3 regions of the Clostridium chromiireducens genome follow, and region 3 is predicted to be linked to each of the others. Evidence: riboswitches for the same ligand, from Rfam matches in the RefSeq annotation. Region 3 holds a riboswitch; each other region holds the start of a gene.
What was found. Region 3 has a riboswitch for lysine ahead of D2A34_RS05430 (amino acid permease). Riboswitches for the same ligand answer to the same signal wherever they lie in the genome.

Region 1 (10,850 bases), on a different contig from region 3:
GCCCAGATCGTCAGCTAAGGTCCCAAAGTGTAAGTTAAGTGGAAAAGGATGTGGGATTTCTAAGACAACTAGGATGTTGGCTTAGAAGCAGCCACTCATTAAAAGAGTGCGTAATAGCTCACTAGTCAAGAGATCCTGCGCCGAAAATGTCCGGGGCTCAAACTTACCACCGAAGCTACGGGTTCACACTTATGTGTGAGCGGTAGAGGAGCGTCGTAATCGGGCTGAAGTCGTACCGTAAGGAGCGGTGGACTGATTACGAGTGAGAATGTTGGCATTAGTAGCGAGATGTAGGCGAGAATCCTACAGGCCGAATATCTAAGGTTTCCTGAGTAAAGTTTGTCTTCTCAGGGTTAGTCGGGACCTAAGGCGAGGCCGAAAGGCGTAGTCGATGGACAATTGGTTGATATTCCAATACCACTATAATCGTTATTATCGATGGTGTGACGGAGAAGGATAGGATGTGCCAGCTATTGGATGCTGGTCTAAGCGTTAAGGGAGTCAGAGTAGGCAAATCCGCTCTGGCAATTCTGAGGCGTGATGGGGAAGGTTCTACGGAACCGAAGTATCTGATTTCATGCTTCCAAGAAAAGCATCTAGAGAGAGAAGTAGTGCCCGTACCGCAAACCGACACAGGTAGATGAGGAGAGAATCCTAAGGCCGACGGAAGAATTGCAGTTAAGGAACTAGGCAAATTGACCCCGTAACTTCGGGAGAAGGGGTGCCTGAGAAATCAGGCCGCAGAGAATAGGCACAAGCAACTGTTTAACAAAAACACAGGTCTCTGCTAAAGCGAAAGCTGATGTATAGGGGCTGACGCCTGCCCGGTGCTGGAAGGTTAAGGGGAACACTTAGTGGTAACGCGAAGGTGTGAACTTAAGCCCCAGTAAACGGCGGCCGTAACTATAACGGTCCTAAGGTAGCGAAATTCCTTGTCAGGTAAGTTCTGACCCGCACGAATGGCGTAATGACTTGTGCACTGTCTCAACTGCAAATCCGGCGAAGTTGTAGTGCGAGTGAAGATGCTCGCTACCCGCGATTGGACGGAAAGACCCCGTAGAGCTTTACTGTAGCTTAGCATTGAATTTCGGTATTGTCTGTACAGGATAGGTGGGAGACTGGGAAACTAGGGCGTCAGCCTTAGTGGAGTCGTTGTTGGGATACCACCCTGATAGTATTGAAGTTCTAACTGGATGCCATGAAACTGGTGACAGGACATTGTTAGGTGGGCAGTTTGACTGGGGCGGTCGCCTCCTAAAATGTAACGGAGGCGCCCAAAGGTTCCCTCAGAACGGTCGGAAATCGTTCGAAGAGTGCAAAGGCAGAAGGGAGCCTGACTGCGACACCTACAAGTGGAGCAGGGACGAAAGTCGGGCTTAGTGATCCGGTGGTACCTCGTGGGAGGGCCATCGCTCAACGGATAAAAGCTACCTCGGGGATAACAGGCTGATCTCCCCCAAGAGTTCACATCGACGGGGAGGTTTGGCACCTCGATGTCGGCTCGTCGCATCCTGGGGCTGAAGTAGGTCCCAAGGGTTGGGCTGTTCGCCCATTAAAGCGGCACGCGAGCTGGGTTCAGAACGTCGTGAGACAGTTCGGTCCCTATCCGTCGCGGGCGTAGGAAATTTGAGAGGAGCTGTCCTTAGTACGAGAGGACCGGGATGGACTGACCTATGGTGTACCAGTTGTTTCGCCAGAAGCATAGCTGGGTAGCTAAGTCGGGAAGGGATAAACGCTGAAAGCATCTAAGTGTGAAGCCCACCTCAAGATTAGATTTCCCATAGCGTAAGCTAGTAAGACCCCTTGAAGACTACAAGGTTGATAGGTCAGAGGTGTAAGTATGGTAACATATTTAGCTGACTGATACTAATAGGTCGAGGGCTTGACCAATAAATAATCAAGTTGTAATACATTAAAAATACTATGTGCAATTTTGAAAGAACAAAGCTTTCAAAGGAAGCTCACTCAACGTAGTTGAGGAGTACAGTTCATTAGACCAAATCATAGATTTGGAATGAACAAGCATCTCGTGATGATGGCATAGAGGTAACACTCCTTCCCATTCCGAACAGGAAAGTTAAGGTCTATAGCGCCGATGGTACTGCACGGGCGATTGTGTGGCAGAGTAGGACGTTGCGAGGTAACTTAAAAGATAGTTGTAATGACTATCTTTTTTATTTACAGTAAAAAAGTTCTTATGATTACTATATAAATAAATATTTGGGTAGAGAAAAATAAGAAATAATCCACAATGTATTGTAATATGCATGTGGATTATTTCTTATTAATGTGGATATTTTTAAATTGACATGTTTATATAATAATTACATCAAAATACTTGTAGATTCCTAAAATTCTCATCTTATACAAAGTAAAAATCCTTTGAGAACTTTGATTAATGTGTAGTAGATGGTATATCATTTACAAATAATTATTTAAGTGATATAATTGGAGTAATTTAATAACGAAAACCTAAGGTAGAGGCGCCAGTAATAAAGAGTACTCATCGTGAGTTGGCAAACGGTGATTGATGAGAAAAGGTATTATGGCCGAAGATTTGAATTATGCAAAGATTTATTTCTGGTTATGCATAGAATATATGTATAACTGTCACGAAAGTGGAGAGCTACAAGGATTTGATAAAACTATAGATGATAGTATTACAATGGAAGTTCTAATATTATTATAATTTAGTTTTGTACAAGTTTTATGCGATTAACTCTACCCGTTGGTATAAATTACTAACGGGTTTTCTTATTTAACAAAATAATTTTTAGGAGTTGGCAGATTAATGAAAGTAGAAGGGGTACTAGTACCATTAATAACACCATTTAAGGATGGAAAGGTAGATTTTAAATCTTACGAAAGAATGATCAATCATTATATTAAAGAAGGTGCAAATGGAATTATTCCACTAGCAACAACTGGAGAATCACCTACCATTCTTACGTGTGAGTACGAGAAAGTATTAGAAAAGACTATTGAGTATAATAATAATAGGGTGCCGGTGTATGTAGGATTGGGAGGAAATAATACAAGTGAAGTAGTTAAAATGTCGAAGATAGTAGAAAAGCATAGCGTAGATGGCATACTATCTGTAGCACCATATTATTCAAGACCCGATCAAAGAGGCATTTACGAACATTTTAAAGCTTTATCAGAATCAACTAACTTAGATATCATACTATATAATATACCGTATAGGACTGGAACTAATATTGAGAATGATACTGTACAGATATTATCACAGCTAAAGAATATAATCGGTATAAAAGATTGCTGCGGAAATATGAAGCAAACAACAGAATTATTATTAAATCCACCAAAAGATTTTTCAATTTTGACAGGAGAGGATGCGTATTTTTATACAACACTTGCGCTTGGTGGACAGGGAGGAATAATGGCTTCAGCTCATTTAAGAACTAAGGAATTTATAGATATATATAATTTAGTAAAAGAGAATAATCATCAAGAAGCATTGGATAAATGGAAGCTGATACATGGCATGATACCTCTTCTATTTTCAGAACCTAATCCTACACCACTAAAGTATTGCCTAAATAAGATAGGTTTAATAGATTCTGATGAAGTTAGACTTCCATTAGTAAATGTTACAAAGAAACTTCAAGATAAATTAGATAAGATGTTGGAAAATATAGCATTATAATATAGAGATATAATTATTAGGAATGATTAAAGAAAGTAGAAAATTAATATCAATAAGGACAAGAAGATAGCATTGTGAAGATTATAAAATATATTCTTAGTATTTATAAAAGGTCAGGAGAGAGGAAGTAGTAATTGCTTCCTCTTTTATTATTAACTATTATGAATAATATCTATAAGGATTATAGAGAAGATAAGAATTGTAAACGTATTTTTTGACTACTATACAAATTAGGAGTAATATAAAGAGTGAAAAAATTAACAAGGAAGTGATTTAAAATGATGCCTAGGTTTTTTTCTATGATCAAGAGTAAGGAAATTACAAGAGGGCAAGTTATGAAAGACGTAATAGCTGGATTTATTGTTGCTGTAATAGCATTGCCATTGTCAATAGCTCTTGGAATATCATCAGGGGTATCTCCAGATAAGGGGATTGTAACGGCAATATTAGCAGGGTTTATAATATCATTTTTAGGAGGCAGCAAAGTTCAAATAGGTGGCCCTACAGGGGCATTTGTAATTATAATTTACTCAATTATTCAAGAATACGGATTGAATGGGCTTATTACTGCAACGGTAATGGCAGGAATAATTTTAGTTATAATGGGATTATTAAGATTTGGTTCATTAATTAAGTACATACCACAAACAATAACTATAGGTTTTACTGCTGGTATAGCAGTAACACTTATGTCCACACAAATTAAGGATTTTCTCGGATTACATATTGATAATGTGCCAGCAGAATTTTTTGAAAAGTGGCAATTTTATTTTACCAATATAGAATCCATTAATGTATGGTCACTAATACTGGGAGTAGGAGCTGTAGCAATAATGGCAATATGGCCTAAGGTTAATAAAACAATACCAGGATCTATGATTGCATTAATTATAATAACTATTATTGTAAAAGTTTTTAGTATTCCAGTAGAAACTATAGGAAGTAGGTTCCAAGAAATCTCATCAACTATGCCAACACCTGTATTTCCAAATATGAACATGTATATAATAAATAAATTATTTGCGCCAGCTATGACAATTGCTATTCTAGCGGCGTTAGAATCATTATTATCGGCAACAGTAGCGGATGGCATGATATCCGATCAGCATGATTCTAATATGGAACTTGTTGCTCAAGGAATAGCTAATATTACGAGTGGATTATTTGGGGGAATACCAGCGACAGGAGCTATAGCAAGAACTGCAGCGAATGTAAAGTCAAATGGGAAAAGTCCAATAGCAGGAATGGTTCATGCAGTTGTGTTATTAATGACTATGCTAGCGCTAATGCCATTAGCTAAAATGATACCAATGACTGTACTAGCAGCCATACTTATAATAGTATCCTATAACATGAGTGAATGGAGAGTATTCAAAGCATTATTAAAAGCGCCTAAGAGCGATGTGATTGTATTATTAGTAACATTTGCATGTACAGTTGTATTTGATTTAGTAGTTGCAATAGGAATTGGAATGATTATGACTATGTTTTTATTTATGAAGAGAGTCTCTGATACTACTGAAATAAGGAACTTAGTTGATGAAGGCGTTTTTGATGACAGTATATCAAATGTATTAGAAAAAGCAGGTGGAAAGATACATGTTTACCAAGTCAATGGTCCAATATTCTTCGGAGTAGTACAAGAATTTATTTCTAAAATGAAAGGACTTGAGGCTTCTATTGAAGTTGTCATTTTAGATATGCGCCATACTCATGCAGTGGATGCTTCGGGAATAGATGCGCTAACTAAATTATTAAAACATTGCAAAAGTCTAGATATAAGGCTTTGTTTAACTCATGTACAAGATCAACCAATGAAGGTGTTAAGCAAGATGGGATTTGTGGTTAAGATTGGTGAGATAAATATCTATGAAACTAAGACAGAAGCAATAGAAAAAGCGTTTGACTATGTGAAACATTTGGAAGCATCGTAGAATAGTAGTTGACATAACTTATTAGATATTACCGGGGAAATAATATACTTAACTATCATTGATTCTTAATATATGCTTCTAATCTTAAATACTTAGTATTTACACATATGTAGTAAAATATATTATAATTAGACTCGATAAAAATTATATGCAGTAGATGAGGTATGCTTATGGAATATGGATGGGAGCGAACATTTCCGTTTCTGAAAATTGATAATAATATAATTGGGGAATTGCTTGAAGGTATACTAGAGAATGATTATATTACTAATGTAATTCCGATAAATGAAGGCTGCAGAACGACCAACTATATCGTAGATACAAATATACCAGAGAAAAAATATATTCTAAAGATATTTTTTTCAAAAGAGCAAAATTATAAGAAAGAAATTAAATTATTAGCTAAATTAAAAGAAGATAAGTTAGTTAATGTTGCTACTATTTACAAGGTTGGGAACAATGAGATTATACAAAATAGGGAATATGCAATTTATGAATACATGCAAGGAAAGACAATAGGTAAAGCAATAAGCGAAGGCTATAGTATAGAAAATAATTTTATTAAGGATGTTGCACAGTTTTTAGCACAAATACATAGCTATAAATTTGAGAAGGCAGGTTTTTTAGATGAAAATCTGAAAGTCGTAAATGAATTACCACCTTTAATACTATGGTACGAAAAATTCATGGGTAGTAAAGCTAAAGAGCGTCTAGGAAAAGATTTAGTGCATAAAATTTTATACATAGTGAATAAAAATGGTCATATACTAAATAAACTAGATAATGATATTAGGTTAGTTCATGGAGATTTTCAAGGAACAAATATTTTGATTAAGGATAATAAACTAGGTGGAGTTATAGATTGGGAATTTGCAATGGCTGGACATCCTTTAGCAGATATCGGACAGTTTTTTAGATATGAAGAGTATTTTAGTAAAGATATGATAAAAGTTTTTGAAGAAGAATATAATAAAATTTCTAGTTATAAGCTTACAAATGATTGGTATGAGATAAGTAAACTTCGAGATCTAGCAAATCTGATTCAATTAATAAATGGAGAAGGCAATATGCCAAACAAATATTCAAATATAAAAGATATATTAATCAATAATATAACTCTATTATCAAGCTAATAAGATTAAGAATAAAATATAATATAATGTCTTACCAGTTTGATTAATATAAATGAAAATTGTAATATAGGATGTCTAAAATTATGTCATTATAAGGTAATGAAAAAAAAATAACAATCAATATAATTTTTTAAAAATATATTGACAAATTTATATTAAGAGAATATACTAAAAAATATAAACAACGGTGTTTGTGAAACGTACAAAGAAAAGGTATGTTTTACAAGCACCGTTTTTTTATTTAGAATTACGATGTCGTAATAAATTAAGTAAATTAATTTACAAAGATAACTTGTAGAAGTATTAGAGCTCAATTACTTCTTGATTACAATTATTTGAATAATTTAAAGAAATTTCAAAAAAAGGATTATTATTATTCAAGAAATTATTGATTTTAAGGGGGATTTTTTATGGAAATTAATTTTGGCGATAGCAGTTTCTTATTAATTTGTTCAGCACTTGTACTTTTAATGACACCGGGGCTTGCATTCTTCTATGGAGGAATGGTGCGTAGAAAAAATGTTTTAAATACACTGATGTCTTCATTCTTTATTTGTGGACTAGCATCAATAATGTGGGTTTTAATAGGTTATTCATTATCATTCGGCGATGATATTGGTGGAGTAATAGGTGGACTAAATTTCTTCCTATTCAATGGAGTTGGGGCAGATCCTTCAGCACTTGCACCTACTATACCACATGAACTTTTTGCAGCATTTCAAATGATGTTCGCAATAATTACTCCAGCACTTATAACTGGATCTTTAGTAGGAAGAATGAAATTTTCAGCACTATTTATTTTTATAGGATTATGGTCACTTTTAGTATATTATCCACTAGCTCACATGGTATGGGGTGGCGGAATAATCGGTTCTTTAGGAGCAGTAGACTTCGCAGGTGGAGATGTAGTTCATATAAGTTCAGGAGTTTCAGGACTTGTAGCATGTATAATGCTAGGTAAGAGACGTGGTTATGGAATGATGTCATATAAACCACACAATATTCCTTTTGTAGTTCTTGGAGCAGCATTACTTTGGTTCGGATGGTTTGGATTTAATGCTGGTAGTGCATTAAATGCTGGTCCACTTGCTGTACATGCTTTCATGACAACAAATACTGCAGCAGCAGCAGCATTACTTTCATGGATGTTTATTGAAAAAATAAAACATGGTAAACCAACAATACTAGGAGCAGCGACAGGCGCAGTTGTAGGACTAGTTGCAATTACACCAGCAGCAGGATTTGTTCCACTTTGGTCATCAATTGTAATAGGTGCAATAGTTTCTCCAATATGCTTCTTCTTCATGAGCGTAGTAAAAGCAAAATTCGGATATGATGATGCGTTAGACGCTTTTGGATGCCACGGAATTGGTGGAATCTGGGGAGGAATCGCAACTGGATTATTTGGACAAACAGCAATTAACTCTGTAGCAAAATGGAATGGTCTTTTCTTTGGGGATATTAATCTATTAATTGCTCAAATAGAGGGTATAGTAATAACAGTTATTTTTGCAGCAGTCATGACATTTATTATCATAAAAGTTATGAAATTATTTATGACTATTAGAGTTGAAGGTTCAGAAGAGGCTGATGGTCTTGATGTAGCTGAACATGGTGAAACTGCTTATCCAGCATTCAATGGATTAGACTAGGATATAAATGCTATAATAGCACTAAATAATACTGCATCAATATATTAATAGATAACTAGATTGAAGAGATTTGTGGTATAATTTCAGATATACATTTCTAAAAATATATATCATGCAGATAATTAGGGAGGAAATATATTATGAAAAGAGTAGAAGCGATTATAAGACCTTCAAAACTTGAAGAAATTAAAGATGCATTAAAGAATAACAATATAAATGGTGTAACTATAAGTCAAGTTATGGGATGTGGTCAACAACGTGGTTGGAAGGAGTATCATAGAGGTACAGAAATAACAACTAATGTTTTACCTAAAATAGAAGTTAAAATAGCAGTAGAAGATGATAAAGTGGAAGATGTTATTGAATTAATTACATCAATAGCTAGAACAGGGGAAGTTGGAGACGGAAAGATATTTGTTGTTGATATTGCAGAATGCGTAAGAATAAGAACTGGTGAAAGAGGAAATACAGCACTATAAGAATATTATATGCAAAAATCCATACTTTCATAAATTATATAATATATTAATAGAGAGCAATTTATTGTTATGATAACTAATAATGATTTAATTAGTGAAATTTAACAATAAGTCGTTCTCTATTTTAATATGAATGTGTTAAAATGTTTAATTATTAAAATAATAGATATACTAATGTTAAATTAAAATTTTTAATATAATAATAAATTTATTTCAATATTAAAGAAATATTAAATAGGAGTATGCTATGAATGATAAAGAGATTTTTTTAGACATAGAAAAGCATTTGCTTAATGATGATAAGCCTTCTAATTATATACAGGAGGCATTAGATGCTAAATTACTTGATAAATATCCATTCTCGATGATAAAAGAACTGCAAGAAGTTGATCAAAATCCTAAATTTCATCCAGAGGGAAATGTATTTATTCATACAATGATGGTAGTGGATGAAGGTGCTAAAAGAAGAGATAAGAGTAAAAACAAAAGAGCATTTATGTGGGCACTTTTACTACACGACATTGGTAAGAAACCAACTACCAAGATCAGAAAAGGTAGATTAACTTCTTATGATCATGATATTGTAGGCGCTGATATGGCAAGAAAATTTTTAGAATACTTTAATGAGGAAGAGAATTTTATAAATGAAGTTAAAGGACTAGTAGGATGGCATATGCAAAGCTTATTTGTAACTAAAAATATGAAGTTTCAAAATATAGGTGATATGCTAGACGATGTAGAAATTAATGAGATTGTATTAGTGTCGCTTTCTGATAGATTAGGCAGGAGCGGCTTAGATAAACAAGAAATTAATGATACATTTATTCAAATAGACAAATTTAAAGAAAAGATAAGCAATTTTAATAAACAAACTGTATAGATTTTTATAATAAAAAGAGACTATCTAAAATTATTCCAAAAGATAGTCTACTTAAATATATACATATTAGTTTAATGCTATAAGTCTTATTTGTCTTTGTTTACTTCTTAGATGCTATGCTAACCAGACTAACCAGTAGAATAGAATGCCAAGAATTAATGTACATGAGATTATGAAAATAAGAACAATAAAAATTACATTTTTTCAATTAAAGGCATAATAAAGGCTTTTGAATCAGAAGCAACTTTTCTTATTTCTAATTCTATATTTTTATCATTCAATTCTCTGAAAGATTTTATATCTTGATCATTCAATGAAATAGCTCCAGTTACTTGAGTTTTACCTTCTTTGAAAGACATTCCTCCGATATTAACAGATTTAATATCTATTCCAGCTTCAACTAATCTAAGAACGTCAGTTGGATTAGTAAAAAGAAGCATAACAACATCATTTTCATAGTTAGGGTTATTAATAACTCTAACTGCTTTGTGAATATCAACTACATGAGATTGAATCCCAGGAGGTGCAACTTGAGTTAATAAAGTTTTTCTTATTTCATCTTTTGCTACATCATCGTTACATACGATAATTCTTTGACATTTTGTTTCCTTCGACCAAACTGTAACTATTTGCCCGTGTATTAACCTGTCATCAATTCTTGCTAATGTGATTTTCATTATAAATCATCCTCTTCAGAATTTGTGTTTATTTGTTTTATTAATTGTTTTATAGCATCTTTACCAGCATTTTGTGCTATTGATGCTAATTCAGGAAGACTTGAAAAGTCTCTACTGCTAAATACTTCTAATAACATTGGAAGGTTGACACCTGATACAATCTCAATATTGTCATTATTCAATGTTAGAACACTAGCTGCATTGAATGGACTTCCACCGAAGAGGTCTACCATAAATAAAACTCCGTCCTTACAATCTAACTCATTATCTATAAGGTTGGTGTATTTTGCTATTAAGTTATCTGTACCTTCACCAGGTTTAAATGTAACAGTACCTATATTTGTTTGAGAACCAAAAATCATCTCAGATGATTTAACCAGTTCTTCTGAGAATTTACCATGAGTGCTTATAATTAATGCGATCACTAC
Region 2 (10,850 bases), on a different contig from region 3:
TAGCATTAAATGCAGCAATTGAGGCGGCAAGAGCAGGAGAATCAGGAAAAGGGTTCGCGGTAGTCGCAGAGGAAGTAAGAAAGCTTGCAGAAGAATCATCTTCATCAGTAGTTACAATTCAGAATACAATAGAAAGAGTAGAAAAGGCATTTAGAAATCTTTCTGAGAATAGCAAGGAAATGCTAACATTTATTAAAACGAATGTTAAAGATGATTTGGAAGGGTATGGAGGTGTTGCAGTCCAATATACTGAAGATGGGGAGTTTATAAGCCAAATGTCAAAGCAAATTGCCGAAATGTCTGAACATGTAAATGCATCAATCGAACAAGTAAGTGCGGCTATATCAAACACAGCTAAGAATTCAGAAACAGTTTCAAGCAGCACTCACAGCATACAACAAGGCATAGATGATACGTCTATAGCTATGAAACAAGTAGTAGAAACAATATCAAGAGAAGCTATAAAGGCTGAAGAATTAAGTAGCATCATTTCAAAATTCAAATTATAGTATAGAGATCCAATACATAACTTGCCGAAATAAGTAACATATTGTGTTGCATCGAATAAAGAACTGAAGGTATTTCTTCAATAAAAGTTGTTCCATTTGTGCTAGTCCTTAGCTTGCCTAAGGAACAAGCATAGATGGTGCAACTTTTATTGGTAGAAATACTCAGTTCTTTTTTCTAGCAACCGAGTAACAGAGTAACTTCTCTTTCGGCTGGTATACGTATATTTTAGAACAAGATTTAGTTTATATTTAAATCTCCACTTACGGTATTGACGTTAATAAGAGAGCTCTCGTCACCAGATGAAAGGCTATTGCTATGTGAATTTAGATCCCCAGAAACTGTTTCGTAATTAACTTTATAACCTGAAATCTTTGGGAGTAACAAATTTACGGAGCCTGATTGAGTACTTAGTGATACATTATTTAGAGAATTCACAAACCTTAAATCAATATCTCCAGAGGAAGTAGAACCATTTAAAATTCCAAGTGTACCTTCGCCGTGTATATCTCCGGAAGATGAAGTTAATTTTGTTTCTGCTAAAGCTGTCATACCATTAAAATTAATACTTCCACTAGAGTTATTTAGGCTTAAATAATTTAAGTTGGAATTTACAGTATTTATTTCACCACTAGCTGTAGTAAGATTCAAAGTATCTATAGATAAATTAGAAACATCTATATCTCCACTGCTTGTAATAATTTTTAAAGTTGATTTATCCTTAAGTTTGTTAGGAATGCTTACTGAAATACTAGCATTGCTTGGGGTATCGTATCTCGTGCCTAAGGTTATTTTATTTTCGATTTCTGTTTCAGATAAATCATTAGATATAGTGTTATAACTTTTTATTTGAACTTTTAAGCTGTCACCATCATAACTTATTACCTTGATATCTTGAGAATTTAAGTTGAAATTAATCTCGTTAATATTATCATTGATTGTGTAATCTTTTGAAACATAAGAAGCATTAAAATCAAAGTTAAAGCCTGATAAATTTATATCATATTTAAAAGAATTAGGATTTACATGAAGTTCATCAGCATAATCAGAAAGTTTATATCCACTTTGGACCAAAACAATGCATCCTGAGGTATAAAAAGTAATGGATAAAATAAATAATACAAGTATAAATATCTTCATATTAGTAGAAATAAACTTTTTTTTCATTAAAGTGCACCTCCTTTTCCTTTGATTACATTATAGATTTTAATAAATATTTGTATAAAAAATTTACCAAGATAATAAAATAAAAGTGCTAAAAGCATTGACAGACAAATTGAGCCTAACGAGAAGAGAACTATAACAGGATATGGAAAATTAGCAACAAAAGCAGGTATATTAGGCAACCCAATAAAGCTTGTAAAGGTACCACCTACCAATACCCCAATGCTGGCGATAAAAATACTTATAGCTGCTCCCAAAATTCCAATAACAAAACCAATGGCTCCAGTTATAACTGGGAAGAAAATTATTAAAGTTAGAATTGCAATACAAAACTTTAATAGTGCATTTACATTGGAGTGTGGTGATCTATTATTAAAAACATTATTAGTAAAATTATTGGAATTATTTTTGCTATTATAATCATAGTTTGAGTTATTGCAATTATTATAACTCAAATCATTGTCAACACTAAAATTCTTATCTGCCTTATATGAAGCAGCAGATTGAGAATTGAATTCTTTATTATCAGATGATATAGTAGAACTATGAAGTCTATAAAAATCGTCATCTAAATTAGCATTTTCATGAGAATCATTTATATTTAAGTCTTTTAGTTCAACATTATTTTTCAAATCATTTTCATTATTAGTAGCGTTATTATTGAAATTATCGCTTGTAATATTATTATTAACAGTTATAGAATTATAAGAAGTTTCAGTGGTTGCTTGATTAGTGTAATCATTAATAGAGCATTCTAAATTAGAATATATATTTAAATTATCATTTCTATATTTATTGACAATAGAATTAGGGTCACCTAATTCATGTACTATTTCTTCTTCAGTTTTTCTAGCAGCTAGTCCAAGCGTAAAATTATGATCATAATAGGATATAATTTCCTGTAATTTTATTTCAGGAATTTCTTTTAGTCCATCCATTAGTATGTTAAAAAATTCATTTTGCGTCATTAAATAAACCTCCTTTATTAAAATCTTTTTCTTGATTAAAAGTATATGATAGGAATGAATAGACTACAATACAGTACACCATTGTTTAATGTTTTATTAAGGTATTATATTAGAAGTTAACAAACTATTAAGGAATTATTAAGGTTTAATAAAAAGATTTACACAAAAGTTTAAAATTAGTTTCAATAATACTAAAATCTGTGAATAAGATTGTGGACAAACTGTATAAATATTAGAGAAAAATATGTGGTAAAGCCTGTAAAATAAAGGGTTTGTTTATAGTGTTGATAAGCCTATGTTATCTGTGGATAAGTCGAGTGGAAAAAAATAAGACAAATGGTAAGTTCTTTAAATAATTATTGAATTCCAATAGTATCATAAAGTAAATAATTATGTTATTTAAACTCATTTAATAGCAAAATTACACAAAATTTCTGTTGAGAATGTTGAAAAATAGGCTTATTTAGCTATATCGAGAGGATTTTGCAGAAAAGTTTTACTAGCATTTTTGCCTTAAAAGAATTTATAATATATTGTTATAAACAATATACACACATCTGTGGATAAAAAGTGTGGATAATGTGGACAAACAGTAAATATAAATTTAACTTTAAGGAAAATGATAAAATAGTATAATAATAGTATAGAATTAAAAGAATATAGTCTATAAGTAGAGAGACTTTAGGATACTATTCTTATTAGGATACACTAATACATTTTCATAGGATGCTTAAATGAAGGATAAGTTATCTGCCATGGCCTATAAAACGCTATTAAAAATAGGATTACTTTAAGGTTAATGAATATGGTGAATACATATAAGATTATGTTTTGCTGATAAAGAGATTTTATGAGAGAGATATGAGTTACTGTAAAAATATTAAATTTAAATTATATAAGAGTGTATGATTTAAAATTATTATAAGTTGAATTGTAATTATTAAGTTTAATGATTATGGGGAGGGGATAGGATCTATGACAAGTAAAGAAGCTAAGTTTGTTCCGCAAATAAAAGGTACACTTAGAAATCATGTGATTGAAGTTCCAACGGTTATAAGAAATTGTGGTGGAATTAAGATTTTTGGAAAGAGAATAAAATCATTGTTATTTAGTACTGATGTTGCATTAATAAGGAATAGTAACGCTGATGCTATTATTGCGGTTTATCCATTTACACCACAGCCAGTGATTACACAAGCACTTGTGATGGCAGCAGATGTTCCTGTATTTTGTGGCGTAGGAGGAGGAATAACTCAAGGGAAGAGAGTAGTAAATTTAGCAATGGATGCAGAATTTAAGGGGGCCATGGGGGTAGTTGTAAATGCTCCAACAAGTAATGAAGTAGTAAGAAAAATTAGGGCCACCATAGATATACCGGTAATAGTAACTGTTATTTCGGAAGATGAAGATATTTCTAAGAGAATTGAAGCCGGTGCGACTATATTGAATGTTTCTGGTGGTAAAAAAACAGCTGAAATAGTTCGAAACATCAGAAAAATTTTTCCAGAGTTTCCGATAATAGCGACTGGAGGACCAACTGATGAATCAATTATTGAGACTATTCAGGCTGGGGCTAATGCTATAACATTTACTCCACCATCTTCAGCAAGCATTATGTGCAATCTTATGGATAATTATAGAAAAGAATAGAAAATATAATCCTACACTTGATGTATGAATAATAAAAAAAATGTTGATTTAAGTAAAATTTATGGTATCATATTTGTAACAGTTTAATAATATGATATTATAGTCATTAGAAGTCTAAAGAACCTATGGGTAGATAAGAAGTCTACTATTTAGATAGAATATAAATATAATATGACCTGGGGTAGAGGTGCTTTAATAAAGAGTAGGTATAAGTAGTTGGCAAACGATGATTTATGCTGAAAGGTATTACGGCCGAAGGAATAACTTATTATGCGGTAATTTATTTCTGGGGATTCATAAAATATGTGAATAACTGTCACGAAAGTGTTGAGCTACAAGGTGCATTTTAATTAACAATTTAAAATAATAATTTTGATTGTTCTATATTTGGAAAAATATTTAATAATTTAATTTTATAAATTGATAATTAATGAAATTAATATGCATACAAATTTAGCGTAATCTACCACTCGTCACAGACATATTCTGTGGCGTTTGTTTTTTGGGCAAAAATCATAATAAAACCAAAGAAGTAGGTAATTTCTTTTCGTGGAAAACATAAAAACTATCGTATAGATTTTTTTTATAATATTATTAAAGGGAGCTTAATGGCTTTCGATAACTGTTGCTTTTTAATCGCAGGATGAATAGAGGATACATGCCTTTATTATCACGGCTAGATTATTTAAAGATAAATAACTTGATAATAAGTATAATTAATTTGGGGGTTAGGCAAATGAAATTGTTTGGAACAATGAAAGAACAGGACAATCAATTAGTAATTGGGGGAGTTAGTTCTAAAGATTTAGTAAAAGAATATGGAAGTCCTTTATATGTATTCGATGAAGATTTGATAAGAGAATATTGTAGAGATTATAGAAATCATTTTAAATGCGAAGAAAACAATAATAGAGTAGCGTTTGCCGGAAAGGCATTTTTGACACTGCAAATGTGCAAGTTGCTAAAAGAAGAAAAAATGCATTTAGATGTTGTTTCAGGAGGAGAGTTATACACAGCTCATAAAGCAGGATTTCCACTTGAAAAAGTAATGTTTCACGGAAATAATAAGACATTAGATGAAATTCAGTTAGGTGTTAAATTAGGTGTAGGTAATTTTGTAGTAGATAATTGCTATGAAATGGAAATGCTAAATAATATAGCTAAGGAATATAATAAAGTACAGGATATTTATTTGAGAATAACACCAGGAATTGAGGCTCATACTCATGAGTATATAAAAACTGGACAAATAGATTCCAAATTTGGATTTGCACCAGTAGGTACAGTTATAGAAGATGCTATTAAGAAGGCTATAAGTCTGGAAAGTATAAATCTTGCAGGAATACATTGTCATATAGGTTCACAAATCTTTGATTTAGAACCATATGCAGATGCTGTGGAAATAATGCTAGAGCTTGTAAGAAACACCAAAGACAACCTTGGTTACTTAATAAAAGAAGTAGATTTTGGAGGCGGTTTTGGTGTATACTATACTAAGGATGATGAACCTAAGACTACTGAGGAATATTGCAAAACGATAATTAATAAAGTTGATGAAGTTTGTGCTAGAACTGGTCAAGAAAGACCAATTCTTACAATAGAACCTGGAAGAAGTATCGTAGCTAATGCAGGACTTACATTATATACTGTGGGATCAATCAAAGAGATTCCAGGTATTAGAACGTATGTATCAGTAGATGGAGGAATGACAGATAATATACGACCAGCCCTATATAATGCAGAGTATGAATGTATTCTTGCTAATAAGGTTTCTGAGGTTTCAGAAGAAACTGTGACCATATCAGGGAAGTGCTGTGAATCAGGAGATATATTATTAGAAAATGTTAAACTTCCACAAGTTGAAAGCGGCGATATTTTAGCAATAATGACTACGGGTGCCTATGGATATTCAATGTCAAGCAATTACAATAAGATACCGAAGCCATCAGTAGTAATGGTTAAGGATAATGAAGCAAGGCTAATTTGCAAGAGAGAATCCTATGAAGATCTATTAAAAAATGATATAGAGTAAATAAGTCTTTTACAAACTTATTTTTAAAAGGTTCCACATTGAATTATTATTCAATGTTGGTTTAAGGCATACTTTTAATGAATGCGCTTTTATTGATATTCTTTCCCAAGATTATAAATAGATAGAAGAGATATGCACTAATTTTTTGGATTAGTGCATATTTTTATTACAAAGTTATTTAAGAAAACTGAGTCTTGACACTAAAGTGTTTTTTTAATAAGGCAAAGTAAGACAAAGTAAAAATAAATATTAATGATAGTAAATCGTATAAAAGTTAACAACTTATAAATATTTTATTGAGAAAATTATGGTATACTAAAATGGTGTTGAAAAATAAAGCATAAAAATTACTAATAACACAGATAAGGTGAAATATTAATCATAGGAAAGTATATAATTATTATTAATTATATGATATGGAGGCAATACTGTGGCAGAAAATAATGAAGATGAAGATTTGAAGCGCAAAAAACTTAGAAAAAAGTCAATAATAAAGGAATGGATAATCGATATAGCTGTTATTGCTTGTATAGGATTTTTAGTTTATCGTTTTGTAGGTTATGGTGTTTGGATTACAAGTGGATCCATGATACCAACATTGGAAGTTAAAGATAGGCTTATTGTAACTAGGGTTTATAGTCCAGAGAGTTTAAAAGAAGGAGATATAGTATTATTTAAAAATGATGAATTTAAAGGAGATATATTAATAAAAAGATTAATAGGACTTCCAGGTGATAAGATAGAAATCAAAGAAGGTGTTGTTTTTAGAAATGGCGAAAGGCTTCAAGAAGACTATGTAATAAATAATAATATATCTAATGGAGTTTTTGAGGTGCCAAAGAACAAGTACTTTTTTCTAGGTGATAATAGAGCACACTCTGATGATTCAAGATATTGGAATAATCCGTATGTAGATGAATCATATATAGTAGGAAAGGCTAGAATGAAATATTATCCAATAAAAGACTTTGAGATCTATAAATAATATATTAGTTATAAAATTTAAAATAAAATCGTAAATAATATTAACCTAATATGTAATTTTAGATAAAGCAATCTTGATAAAAGGGAGAGTATTGATGAAAGAAAATGATAATGCAATGGATTCAAATGATACTAGTAATAGTTATGATGATGTTGCTAGTACAACAGATGTTGATAAGTCTGAAGATAACAATAAGAATGATAGTCCATTAGAAAAAGGGTTCCTGGTATTTTTTACAGCAAAAGGCGGTTTCTTTAGAGAATGGGTAATTCCAATATTAGCAGCCATAGGAATAGCATTATTAATAAATAAGTTTTTAGTTTATAATGTTTATATACCTAGTGAATCAATGGTACCGACTCTAAATGTTGGTGATAAGTTAATGGTAACTAGAGTTTATGATACGAGTAAAATCCAAAGAGGAGATATCATTGTATTTTATTCGGAAGAGCTCGATGAGATACTTATAAAAAGAGCAATAGGACTTCCAGGAGATCATATTGTAATACATAATGGTATAGTTAATATAAATGGGGAGGATATTAAAGAAGATTATGTAAAAAATAATGAAAAGCTCAATAAGGTACTCGAATTTGACGTACCTGAAAATAAATTTTTCTTTTTAGGTGATAATAGGAGTCGTTCAAATGATGCTAGAAGATGGATTAATCCATATATAGATGCATCTAACATCCAAGGGAAAGCTAGAATTAAATTTTATCCATTTAAAGATTTTGGAAGGTTAACTTAATAGATATTTCTAGGAGTCTTAATATAATTTATTTAGGTGCTTAATTAAGGAAACTCGGTTCACATTCCCTAAGCTTGGAATTAATTTATAAAGTGAAAAGAGGATGTTAAATGGATGAAAAGTATATAATAGATAGAGTAGAGGGTAATTATGCAATAGTCGAAAAAGAAAATGGAGATATGCATAAAATATCTCTAAGCAGCATTAAAGGCGGCTTTAAAGAAGGAGATATTTTAATTAATAAAAATGAATATTTTGAAGTAGATGAAAATTTCACATTAACTCGAAAAAAGCAGATAGATGAAAGTATGAAAGATATGTGGGAAGAGTGATCTAATCTATGAATATTATTAATAACAAAGAATATTAAATGAAAATTAAGGGAAGGTGATTAGATGCAGAATAATAATAACGGAAATAACAAAAAGAATAATAAAAATAAGAATTCTATTACTGTAGCAATTACTTATTTTCTAATAGCTTTTGCATTTTTAATGGCATTCAATTATGCCAGGGATACAGCTACGACAAAGGAAATCAATTATAATGAATTCATAAAATTATTAGATGAAAAACAAATTTCAAAAGTCACCATAACTAGTGATAATTTATTAATAACACCAAGTGAAAATAACACTGAATATAAAGGAAAGACTTTATACACAGCAAATGTAAATGATGAGACGTTAATAACAAAGTTAAATGCGGCTGGAGTAGATTTTACAGGAAAAAATCCTAAAGAAACTCCTATCATGAATTTTGTGCTTACTTGGATACTGCCTATGGTACTTATTTTCTTCATGTGGAGATTCCTATTTTCTAAAATGGGAGGCGGCGGAGGCGGTGTCATGGGCATCGGTAAGAATAACGCCAAAGTTTATATGGAAAGTGAGATAAAAGTAACATTTGATGACGTTGCAGGTCAAGAAGAAGCTAAGGAATCTTTAAAAGAAGTAATAGATTTCTTAAATGGCCCTGGTAAATACACAGAGATTGGTGCTAAATTACCTAAAGGTGTTTTACTTGTAGGACCTCCAGGAACAGGAAAAACGTTAATCGCGAAGGCTGTAGCAGGAGAAGCTAAAGTGCCATTCTTCTCACTCTCGGGTTCAAGCTTTGTTGAAATGTTTGTTGGAGTTGGAGCTTCAAGGGTAAGAGAATTATTTAAAGATGCAGTTGCAAAGTCGCCATGTATTATATTTATAGATGAAATTGATGCAATTGGTAAAAGCAGAGATAATCAAATGCAAAGTAATGATGAAAGAGAACAAACTTTAAATCAATTACTTTCTGAAATGGATGGATTTGATTCATCTAAAGGTATAGTTATACTTGGAGCTACAAATAGACCAGAGATACTTGATAAAGCATTACTTAGACCAGGTAGATTTGACAGAAGAGTTATAGTTGATAGACCAGACTTTAAGGGAAGAGAAGCTATACTTCATGTCCATGCTAAAAACGTAATGTTAGGTCCTGATGTAGACTTATCTGAGATAGCTAAAAGCACTCCAGGTGCTGTTGGAGCTGACCTTGCAAATATTATTAATGAAGGTGCTTTAAGAGCCGTAAGAAGAAGAAGAAAAACTGTTCTTCAAGAAGATTTAAGAGAAGCAGTTGAGGTAATAATTGCTGGAAAAGAAAAGAAAGATAGAATCTTATCACCAAAGGAAAGAGAAGTTGTTGCTTTCCATGAAGTAGGTCATGCACTTGTGGCTGCTTTACTTAAAGGTGCAGATCCAGTACATAAAATAACAATAGTTCCTAGAACTATGGGAGCATTAGGTTATACTATGCAGCTGCCAGAGGAAGAAAAATACTTAACCTCTAGAGAGGATATGATAAATCAAATAACTGTAATGTTAGGTGGTAGATCAGCTGAAGAAGAAGTATTTGATTTAGTTTCCACAGGAGCTTCAAATGATATAGAGAGAGCTACTGGGCAAGCTAGAAGTATGGTTTCAGTCTACGGTATGAGTGAAAGATTTGACATGATGGCTTTAGAATCAATACAAAATAGATATTTAGATGGTAGAGCTGTTAGAAACTGTAGTGAAGAAACATCAACTCTTTTAGATGAGGAAACATTAAGAATCATAAAAACTGCTCATCAGAATGCAAGAAAAATCTTGAGAGAAAATAGAGACTTATTAGATAAGATTTCAGAAGTTCTTTTAGAAAAAGAAACAATCTTTGGAGAAGAATTCCTTGACATGATATATGAAAAATATCCAGAGATGAAAGAAGAAAGAGAAAAAGAAAAGTCAGAGAATGAAAAGAAAGTAAAAGAACTAGCGGAAAGAAGAGCTAAGAAAAATTCTTTAGATGTTGTTATAGATGATAAAGCTGGTACAAAGTCAGAAATTTCAGTTGATGTAGTAAATAAAAAAGATGAGACCGCATCTGAGAATAAAATTGCATCTGGTGGGCAAACTGAAGATATGAGTAAAATAGATGAGGATTCTAATAAAAAGAATGAGAATCAGGTTAAAGCTGAGGATAAAAGTGAAACTAAATACCAAAGCAATATGGCTGATACCGAATCTAATAATAATCTATAAACAAAGATTTATAAATAATAATATTCCATAAAATTGTATATTATTATAAGTTAAGATATATTATTAAAGAAATGCACAATGGGGATATAGGCTAAAGAAAGTTTTAGCTATACATTGTGCATTTTATAATTCTTAGGATATAATTAGTTAATACTTTGTCAAGGGAAGGGAGAACGCGTCTTGTACCTTTTTACTCAATCAATATTCCTTAAGATGGTGAATAGATGAAAAA
Region 3 (10,850 bases):
GGCTCTTTATAGAATCAAGTATTGCATTAATCTTTTCAGTAATCTCTCCTACTTGACTTATTTCACCATTTAATTCCTCTTGCTGAGATGTAATATTAGTTGCAGAAGCTGAAAGTTCTTCTATTGTAGCAGATACCTGCATAAAATTATTGCTTAATTTTTTCGTTAAAATATCTAAATTTAATTCATTATGACCATTTTTAGCAAGGGAGTTTACAACTAAAAACAATACACTTGCTGCTGCTTCAATATGTTTCATATCTACCCTGCCAACTTCATTAGCTGCGCTAACAAATGAATTAGGATCAACATTTATTTCTTTAGCTATTTGGATAACATTACTTTCTTTAGGGGCTTCGGTTAACATTTGCCCTCCTAGAACAGTTCCAATTAGTCTTCCTTCTATAATTATTGGTGCGGCAAAATCTACTAATCCAGCGTGACATAAACCTACATAAGGTTTTCCGGTTCTTGCTGCTTCTTCTCCCATCCTCTTATGAGATGCTGCACATCTATCATCTCCAATTTTAGTTGAATGAACGAATTTATCACAAAAAGTGGTATAAGAACTTGGATTAGTTACCGGATTCCCATCTTTATCTACAGTTACGCTCGCGCAATTCATAGCGAAAGCAAAATCATCCTGAAACTTCTGCAATAACTTAATATCAATTATATCTTTTATTTCCAAAGCCTCCATATCAAGTTCATTATTCTCTAATAATTTTATCATGAAAATCCCCCTCATTTTTTGTCTGTAAATAGACTTACGGTTATGCAAATATCAAAATGTCTAGAAATCTATGCTAAATTATAACATTTCTCTATAAATATCGACTTATTTCCATTCTACTTAAGATTTATTTTTTATAATTTATATGATTATTAACGGAATATATAAAATATTTTCTTTTAAAAATATTTTAATTTGTATATTGACATAAAATAACTGTCATTGTATTATTGTATTAACAACCTAGTACAGTAACACAATGATAAAATTTATGAAGGAGTGAGACTATGTCATGGAATTTTAATGACGATAGACCAATTTACGTGCAGCTTATGGAACAAATTCAACTTAGAATAGTTTCAGGCATATATAAGGCGGGGGATAAATTACCCTCAGTTAGAGAGATGGCAGCTGATGCAGCTGTAAATCCTAATACAATGCAAAAAGCATTAACTGAATTAGAACGAACAGGTTTAGTATTTAGTCAAAGAACAAGTGGTAGATTCATTACGGAGGATATTAGTATGATAAAAGATATAAGAAACGGTTTAGCAAAAGAGCAAATCGAAAAATTTCTCTTCAATATGGAGAAAATAGGTTATACAAAACAAGAGACAATACAACTTATAGAAGTTATATCAAAGGAGATGAAATAATGAGTAATGTTGACAATAAAATCTTGTATAATTCTAATGAAACTGATACAATCTCTGCTTATAAAAATGACAGCCTGGATAATAGCCCTATTTTAGAATGTAAAAATTTATTTAAAACTTATGCTAATGCTGAAGCCTTAAAAGGTATAAATTTAACAGTTAATCGAGGAAGAATTGTTGGGCTTTTAGGACCTAATGGCAGCGGGAAAAGTACGCTTATAAAACTTGCAAATGGCCTTTTAACTCCATCAAGTGGAGAAATTCTAATAGCAGGAAATAAACCTGGTGTAGAAACAAAAAAGATTGTATCTTACTTACCAGAAAGAACTTATCTAAATGATTGGATGAAAGTTTCTGATATTATTAATTTCTTTAAAGATTTTTATGATAATTTCAATCCTGAGAGAGCATATAACATGTTGGCAAAATTAAATATCAATCCTAATGATAAATTAAAAACTATGTCAAAAGGAACAAAAGAGAAAGTTCAACTCATCTTGGTTATGAGTAGAGAGGCAGATTTATATTTACTAGATGAGCCTATAGCAGGTGTAGATCCAGCAGCTAGAGATTATATTTTAAATACAATCATAACTAATTATAACGAAAATGCTACTATTATTATCTCTACTCATCTTATTTCGGATATTGAAAGAATATTAGATGATGTAGTATTCATTTCTTATGGAAATATATTCTTAACTAAAAGTGTTGATGAAATTAGAGAAAGTGAAGGAAAGAGCGTTGATGCTCTATTTAGGGAGGTATTTAGATGTTAGGAAAATTGATGAAATATGAGATAAAAGCTACTGGTAGAATACTAATACCACTTTATATAGCATTATTAGCCTTTGCCATTATAAATAAAATCTTTATTGGAACTGGTTTTTCAAATAAACTTGACGGCTTTGGTGGAATACCATTTATTCTAAGTATCTTTGGATATGGCTGTACTATGGCTGCTGTGTTTATAGTAACTTTTTTTGTAGTAATACAAAGATTTTATAAGAACCTACTTGGAGATGAAGGATATTTAATGAATACTCTTCCTGTAACTACTATTACCAATATTATAAGCAAACTTTCAATTGCGACTTTTTGGAATATAATAAGCGGGATCATCGCAGTGCTTTCAATAATCATCATGGCATTTGATCCTAGTGGATTTGCCAGATTCTTTTCTGAACTTTCTCATGGCTTTTCAGAAGCTTATACGGAGTTTGGAGGACAAATTTTTATTGTAATACTTGAAGGTCTTATTGCTATCTTGGTTCAATTCATTAAATTTATTACTATGATTTATGCATCAATATCAATTGGTCACTTATTTAGCAAGCATAGAATTCTTTCAGCTTTTGGCGCTTTCATAGTATTAAATTTAATTACAACAGCAATTTCATCAATTGTAGGCATCACTTTTTCATTAAGTAATTGGAATCCATTTAATAATATTCACTCTTTCGGTCCAGTTCATTTACTTTTAATAGGTGTAATTATTATTAACTTAATATTCTTTGCTGCCTATTTTATAATAACTCACTATATATTGAAGAATAAATTAAACTTAGAATAGGTAAATTGATTAGTAAATCCATTGAAAAATAAAAAACTCCCGACTATAGATATTAAATCATTGTCGGGAGTTAATTTTAATTGTCCATAAATCTTGATAAGAATTCGCGAGTACGCTTATTTTTAGGATTATTAAATATAACTTTAGGGGTGTCATCTTCAACAATAACTCCCTTTTCCATAAATACTGTTCTAGTAGATACATCTCTTGCAAATGCCATTTCGTGGGTTACTATAATCATAGTCATCCCTTCACTTGCAAGTTCACGCATAACTGCTAAAACTTCTCCTACCATTTCTGGGTCTAGAGCACTAGTTGGCTCATCAAATAACAAGACTTCCGGCTCCATAGCAAGTGCACGAGCGATTGCTACTCTTTGCTTTTGCCCTCCAGAAAGTTGATGAGGCTTTGCATTTATGTATGGGGCCATTCCCACCTTTTTCAAATACTTCATTGCAATATTATTTGCATAATCCTTGTCTTTCTTTAATACTTTAGTAACTCCAATCATGCAGTTATCAAGTACTGTCATATTACTAAATAAATTAAACTGTTGGAATACCATTCCAACTTTTGCCCTGTAGCTAGTTATTTCTTTACGTTTACTTAATATATTCTCTTTGTCATGTAATATTTCACCTGAAGTAGGGGTCTCTAGCATATTGATACATCTAAGAAGGGTTGATTTTCCTGATCCTGATGCTCCAATAATACAAACTACATCTCCTTGATTTATTTTAAAATCAATATCTTTTAAAACTTCGTTATTTCCAAAAGTTTTTCCTAAATGGTTGATTTCTAATATAGGAGAATTGCCATTCACATTTTCGATAGCTTCCATTATTGTTTCCCTCCCTTGATTTTAATAGTTGAACTATTTTCAGTAATTTCTCCTGACATATAATCACTTGTTACTAATTTATAGCTATCCGGCCCGTCCATTTTCTTCTCTATAAAACGTAATAAGCGAGAAACAGCCAAATTCATAACAAAATAAATTACACATATTATAAAGAATACTTCAAAGTATTTGTAATAAGCACCTGCAGCTGACTTACCTGCGAAGTATAGCTCTGTTACAGATATTACGTTCAATACAGATGTATCCTTAATATTGATAATTAGGTTATTACCTATTTGAGGCATAATATTCCTCAATGTTTGAGGAAGTACTATATATAGCATAGTTTGAAAATGTGTCATTCCAATTGCCTTTGCACCCTCGGTCTGCCCCGGATCAATTGACGCTATACCACCACGAACAGTCTCTGCCATATATGCTCCTGTATTAATTGAAACAACTAACAATCCTGCTGCCAATGGAGACATATCAATGCCGAATACCTCCATAGCACCATAAAATATAACCATAGATTGTACAATCATTGGTGTGCCTCTAAAGAATTCTACATAAGCGGTCAATATCCATTGCACACCTTTTAAAAGACCACTTTTAATTTTATTAGCTTCAGGATTTACCTCAATAGTTCTTACTATACCTACCAAAAAACCAATAATACACCCGGCTATCGTACCAATCACAGCAATTAAAAGTGTATATAATGCTCCTTGTATAAATAAAGTGCCATACTGTTGTAAAAGATACCAAACCCATTGAAAAAATCCCTCTGGTAAATTTGATGTCATATTATTTTCCACCTCACCAAAAATATATTTTACCATTTGAAATATCTAATTAAAAAAGGAGGCTAATACATATAAACCTCCTCTTTATTTATTATTAGTATTATTTTGATAATGGTTGAACTTTTATAGCCTCTTCCATCATTTTATTACGTTCTTCTTCTGAAATTTCTGAAAGTGCTTTATTTATCTTGTCAGTTAATTCTTTGTTTCCTTTTTTAATCGCAATTCCCATGTTAACATCTTCATCAGAAGCTTTAAATCCTTTATCACCTTGTAAATCAAGCATAACTAAATCTGGATTCGAGTAAGCTGCTGCCATAGCTGTTGGCTTATCTACTGCAACAACATTTACCTTTCCTGATGAAAGTGCAACTATTAATGATGGAACTGTATCCATAGCAGGCTGAATATTAGCATCTGGAATTTGCTTTAACATGTCATACCAAACTGTATTTAATTGAGATGTACAAATTGCTCCCTTTAAATCTGCAATGCTTTTTGCATTTTCATAAGCAGTACCTTTCTTAGTAAGAGCCACAATATTAGCTTTATAGTATGGATCAGAAAAATCTACAGTTTGCAAACGTTCAGCTGTGATACTTTGACCTGCTATTGAGACATCAATTTTTCCTGAATTTACTCCCGGAACTAATCCATCCCATTCCATTTTATTTATTTCGACTGTGTAACCTATTTTGTCAGCAATTTTTTTAGCCATCATAACATCATAACCATTGGCATATTCATTGCTTCCTTTAATTTTAACTGCTCCATTAGCATCATCTGTTTGTGTATAATTGAATGGCGCATATGCAGCTTCCATTCCTACACGTAGCACTTTTTCATTACTTGCATTCTTAGAACCACAACCTGCTAATACACCAACAGTTGCAACACATAAGACCCCAGCAATTATTTTTTTTAATCTTTTCATAATGTATCCCCCTATATTTAATTTTCTAAAAAAATAAGTCAACCTTCCTTAATAAAGTTGACCCCATTGTCAATAACAAGCATTTCTATACTGAATTATACTCGCAGCCTATATCGTTGTCAATTAAAATACTTTTGGTTGATTTTACTAAGCATTTGTTAAAATATTCATCAATACATTAATAATATATCAACTAAACCGCTTTGTTCTTATTTCAGTAAAAGTGATATATTTTTAATTTTTATATTAAAAAATTAAAAATATTGACATAACTCCAGTTATATTAGATAATTATATGTGAAATAATAGATAGATAACTAAGATAGAGGCGCGAAATTTAAAAGTAGTATTGCGGAGGTAAGCTTGATGATGTGATACGAAAGGATCTTTCGCCGAAGTAAATAGTTAATTGCTTTAATACTATTTGCTGGGCTTATGTAAAATATGCATAAGACTGTCACGAATTATTTTGTGGAGAGCTATTTTCAATGTAATTATACGATGGTTTATAATATTTTTTATAGAATATATAATTTTCGTATTTATGTCATGAGTATGCTCTCATGGCTTTTTTTATTTTTATAATGTTTATATTATCTTAGTTGCTTACCTATGGAATTATAAAACCATACTGGAGGAGAAAAAATGGGTGAACAAAATAACGAATTAAAAAGAAGCTTAAAAGCAAGACATTTGAATATGATTGCTATAGGCGGATCTATCGGTACTGGTATATTTCTTGCTATGGGTGATACTTTACATCAGGCTGGACCTGGTGGTGCACTTGTAGCTTATGCATTAGTCGGAATAATGGTGTATTTTTTAATGACAAGCTTAGGGGAGATGGCAACTCATATGCCTATTCCAGGATCTTTTAGTTCCTATGCTAATAAATTTATTGATCCTGCACTTGGGTTTGCACTTGGATGGAATTATTGGTATAACTGGGCAATAACAATAGCAGCTGAAATGGTTGCTGGTTCTTTGTTGATGAAATACTGGTTCCCAAATGTAAACGCGCTATATTGGAGTATATTGTTTTTAGCAATTATAGTAGGATTAAACATTTTATCATCAAAAGCATATGGTGAATCAGAATACTGGTTTGCTGGAATTAAAGTTGTTACTGTTCTTGTATTTATTGTAATTGGTGTTTTAATGATCGTAGGAATAATGGGCGGAGAACAAATAGGATTCCATAACTTCACTCTAGAAGATGGGCCTTTCCATGGAGGAATTACGTCTATATTCTCTATATTCTTAATCGCTGGTTTTTCATTCCAAGGTACAGAACTTATAGGAATTGCTGCTGGTGAGAGTGAAGATTCTGAGAAAAATATACCTAAAGCTATAAAATCAATATTTTGGAGAATATTAATATTTTACTTAGGAACAATAATTGTTTTAGGCGCAATAATACCATTTACTGAAGCTAGTCTTGATACCAGCCCATTTACAATGGTATTTGAAAGAGCTGGTATAGCAGGTGCTGCTTCATTGATAAATGCGATTATATTAACTTCTGTATTATCTGCTGGTAATTCTGGTATGTATGCATCAAGTAGAATGCTTTATGCGATGGCTAAAGAAGGTATGGCACCTAAAGTTTTTGCTAAAACAAATGAAAGAGGCGTGCCTGTAAATGCTGTACTTTTAACTACATTAATTGCTTCTGCCTGCTTTTTAACAGGTTTATATGCAGAAAGTACCGTTTACGTTTGGTTAGTTGCGGCATCTGGTCTTGCTGGATTTATTGCCTGGGTAGGGATAGCAATATGTCATTACAGATTTAGAAAAGCATATGTTCACCAAGGTAAAGACTTAAATGACTTAAAATATAAGGCTAGCTTATATCCATTTGGTCCTATATTAGCATTATTAATGTGTATTATTATAATAATAGGTCAAGGATATTCATATATTACTCCTGAGGCGATTGATTGGAATGGATTAATTGCAGCATATATAGGCCTTCCTTTATTTATAATATTATACATAGGTTATAAGGTTAAATACAAAACTAAAGTTATTCCTTTAGATGATGTTGACGTAAGTTATTCTAATAAAAAATCTGCATAAATATATAATTTTTGTATGTGTATATATCCAAGCAAAAATTATATTCCATAATAACAAAAAAATGAGAGTACCAAAATAGCTTTGGTTACTCTCATTTTTTTATATAGGCTATTCATTAATTATATAAGGTACGGTAATAATTACTACATTTCTCATCTTTAATATAGCTCTTCGAAGTAGAATCGATGTTTGATTATGGAGAGCTTGATGCCACCATTTATGTATAATAAATTGAGGCATTACTACTGTTATAACTTCATGGGTTTTTAGCTGTTTATGTTTCTCTTCCACATAAGCAAGCAATTTTTCATTGACATTCCTATATGGTGCATTCTCTATTATGAGTGGCGCTCTTATTCCTAATCTATTATATTTTTCAATTAATTTTTTAGTTATCTCTTCATCTGTACTCACGTGATAAACCTCTATATTTTCTCCAACTGTTAAAGCATAATTTAAACTCTTAATAAAAGATTTATTTATTGTTTGGACCGGAACAATAACATATTTAGTTATAGCTTCCCTTACAATTAAACTTTCTAAATCTGTTTCAATTCTTAAATTTTCCCTAACTTTTGTATAATGCCTTCTAACCCTAAGCATTCCTACTACTAAGATTGGTATACATATAAGTACAACCCATGCACCATGTTTAAATTTCTCAATTCCGATTATTATGCATGTTACTGCAGTAACTGTGGCCCCTAATCCGTTTATAAAAGCTTTATGCCTCCAATTTCCTTCTCTGCTCTTTGTCCATTTCTTAAACATCCCAAACTGTGATAAAGTAAATGATATAAATACTCCGACTGCATATAGAGATAACAATACATGTGTACTTCCGTTAGCAATATAAACTAAAACTGAAGATGCTAGAAATAATAATACTATACCATTGGAAAAACTTAATCTAGTTCCTCTTTTGCCAAGCTGTCTTGGCACATATCCATCTTTAGCTAGTATTGAAAGTAGTAAAGGCAAATCTGAAAATGCAGTATTAGCCGCAAGTGTTAAGATAACAGCAGTTGTAGCTTGTACGACAAAAAACATTAGGCTGTTCTGACCAAAAACCTGAATAGCTATTTGTGCTATTACTGTAATATCTTCCCCTGGTGACGCTTTATACATTGTTGAAAGATATGATATTCCACCAAATATAAGAAAAACAATGCAGGCAAGTGTGCCTAATACGACTTTAGCATTCCTTTGGGCTGGATTCTTAAAATTTGGTATCCCATCACTTACTGCTTCTATTCCTGTTAGAGCTGTACACCCTGAAGAAAAGGCTTTTAGGAATAACAATAAAGTCAAATCTCCAGTAGCTTGAGGTATTGTATACAATTGCACTGGATTTTCTTTTAACACCAAAACTTTGAAAATTCCTGTTATTATCATAATCATTATTGAAAATATAAATAAATATGTTGGTACTCCAAAAAACTTTGATGAATCCCTTATTCCTCTTAGATTACCTAGTGCGATTAGACCAATTACAAAAATGGCTATTAACGCCTGATGTGGTAATAATGCTGGAATTGCTGATGTGATTGCAGCTGCTCCCGCACATGTACTAACAGCGACAGTTAGAAGATAATCTATTATTAAAGAAGATGCTGCTACAAGACCAGGCAATTTACCTATATTTTGACTCGCAACAATGTAAGATCCTCCTCCATGGGGAAAGCTATCGATTATTTGCCTATACGAAAATACAATTATCCCTAATAGTATCGTAATGGAAATAGCTATTTCTATCATTGATGCATACGCACGCATACCAAGTACAGGTATAAGGACTAGTAATATTTCTTCACTAGCATAAGCCACTGATGAAATAGCATCGCTCGATAATATCGGAAGACCCCACAAAACATTAAACTTTTCTTCTGCTAATTCAGTAGTTTTAAGAGCCCTTCCTATTAATAGTGATTGAATTTTTTTAAACATAGTTATTCCCCCATAATATTTAAAACTAACCTCATATTATAAAATCACTACCTAATAATAAAAATGAATGTATTTTCCTTTTATAGTAAGTATTACAATAATACAGATTATATTCTTATTAATGTTTATTGTAAATATCTCAGTGGATCACTAATACGTTTTCATTCGAATTTATTTTCCGACTTTTTTTCTATGGTTTGCCTAATGCTTTGTATTATTCTATTCTAAACTTACTTCTTAAATAATTATTGAATAAATTTTTAATAAAATAAAAATACCTTTAGGCATTTCTTACATTTAGAAATACCTAAAGGTTATATTAATTGTTAATTCAAATTATATGAATTATTAAATTTAGAATTCTATTTTAAGAACATTGCCATATCATCTTCAACATTTGTGATTCCACCTATACCAAAGCTTTCTACTAAAACTTTAGCTACATTTGGTGAAAGGAATGCTGGAAGTGTTGGTCCTAGGTGAATATTCTTTACTCCTAAGTATAATAGTGATAAAAGAACTATTACAGCTTTTTGTTCATACCATGCAATATTAAATGCTATTGGTAATTCATTTATATCTTCAAGGGCAAATACTTCTTTAAGTTTTAATGCAATTACTGCTAGTGAATAAGAATCATTACATTGTCCTGCATCTAAAACTCTTGGGATTCCACCAATATCTCCTAAATCTAATTTGTTATATTTATATTTTGCACAACCCGCTGTTAATATAACAGTATCTTTTGGAAGAGCTGCCGCAAAGTCTGTGTAGTATGATCTAGCTTTTTGTCTACCATCACATCCTGCCATAACAAAGAATTTCTTTATAGCTCCAGTTTTCACTGCTTCTACTACTTTATCAGCTAATGCTAACACTTGATTGTGAGCAAATCCACCAACGATTTCTCCTTCTTCTATTTGAGTCGGAACTGCACATTTTTTAGCTTGTTCAATAATTGCTGAGAAATCTTTCTTTCCGTTTTCATCGGCAGCAATGTGAGCACATCCTTCAAATCCTGCTGCACCTGTAGTGTACATTCTATCTATATATCCATCCTTTTCAGTTGGAGGCACTATACAGTTAGTAGTCATAAGGATTGGTCCATTAAAGCTTGCAAATTCTTCTTTTTGCTTCCACCATGCATTTCCATAGTTTCCTACTAAATGAGAATATTTCTTTAATTGTGGATAGTAATGAGCTGGTAACATTTCAGAGTGAGTATAAACATCTACTCCTGTTCCTTCTGTTTGAATTAATAATTGTTCTATATCTTTTAAG

Region 1: linked by a shared signal. The riboswitch ahead of dapA (4-hydroxy-tetrahydrodipicolinate synthase) and the one ahead of D2A34_RS05430 (amino acid permease) in region 3 are both predicted to bind lysine.
Region 2: linked by a shared signal. The riboswitch ahead of lysA (diaminopimelate decarboxylase) and the one ahead of D2A34_RS05430 (amino acid permease) in region 3 are both predicted to bind lysine.

What each region holds. Positions count from the first base shown of each region.
Region 1 is NZ_QXDJ01000009.1:126,441-137,290, reverse strand. Features, by position in the region: partial or broken rRNA gene D2A34_RS24935 (23S ribosomal RNA) at 1-1,890, shown strand, start outside; rRNA gene rrf (5S ribosomal RNA) at 2,026-2,142, shown strand; lysine riboswitch at 2,471-2,637, shown strand; gene dapA (4-hydroxy-tetrahydrodipicolinate synthase) at 2,792-3,667, shown strand; gene D2A34_RS24920 (SulP family inorganic anion transporter) at 3,946-5,601, shown strand; gene D2A34_RS24915 (aminoglycoside phosphotransferase family protein) at 5,772-6,734, shown strand; gene D2A34_RS24910 (ammonium transporter) at 7,145-8,386, shown strand; gene D2A34_RS24905 (P-II family nitrogen regulator) at 8,527-8,865, shown strand; gene D2A34_RS24900 (HDIG domain-containing metalloprotein) at 9,113-9,745, shown strand; gene D2A34_RS24895 (mannose/fructose/sorbose PTS transporter subunit IIB) at 9,940-10,422, opposite strand; gene D2A34_RS24890 (PTS sugar transporter subunit IIA) at 10,422-10,847, opposite strand.
Region 2 is NZ_QXDJ01000001.1:1,184,170-1,195,019, reverse strand. Features, by position in the region: gene D2A34_RS04715 (methyl-accepting chemotaxis protein) at 1-509, shown strand, start outside; gene D2A34_RS04710 (DUF4097 family beta strand repeat-containing protein) at 748-1,674, opposite strand; gene D2A34_RS04705 (DUF1700 domain-containing protein) at 1,674-2,639, opposite strand; gene D2A34_RS04700 (beta/alpha barrel domain-containing protein) at 3,615-4,289, shown strand; lysine riboswitch at 4,464-4,632, shown strand; gene lysA (diaminopimelate decarboxylase) at 5,026-6,321, shown strand; gene lepB (signal peptidase I) at 6,752-7,306, shown strand; gene lepB (signal peptidase I) at 7,401-8,057, shown strand; gene D2A34_RS04680 (DUF3006 domain-containing protein) at 8,168-8,389, shown strand; gene ftsH (ATP-dependent zinc metalloprotease FtsH) at 8,453-10,618, shown strand.
Region 3 is NZ_QXDJ01000002.1:26,744-37,593, reverse strand. Features, by position in the region: gene D2A34_RS05465 (PocR ligand-binding domain-containing protein) at 1-733, opposite strand, end outside; gene D2A34_RS05460 (GntR family transcriptional regulator) at 1,021-1,389, shown strand; gene D2A34_RS05455 (ABC transporter ATP-binding protein) at 1,464-2,168, shown strand; gene D2A34_RS05450 (ABC transporter permease) at 2,162-2,962, shown strand; gene D2A34_RS05445 (amino acid ABC transporter ATP-binding protein) at 3,039-3,803, opposite strand; gene D2A34_RS05440 (amino acid ABC transporter permease) at 3,803-4,609, opposite strand; gene D2A34_RS05435 (transporter substrate-binding domain-containing protein) at 4,710-5,543, opposite strand; lysine riboswitch at 5,859-6,033, shown strand; gene D2A34_RS05430 (amino acid permease) at 6,189-7,622, shown strand; gene D2A34_RS05425 (APC family permease) at 7,731-9,569, opposite strand; gene hcp (hydroxylamine reductase) at 9,932-10,850, opposite strand, start outside.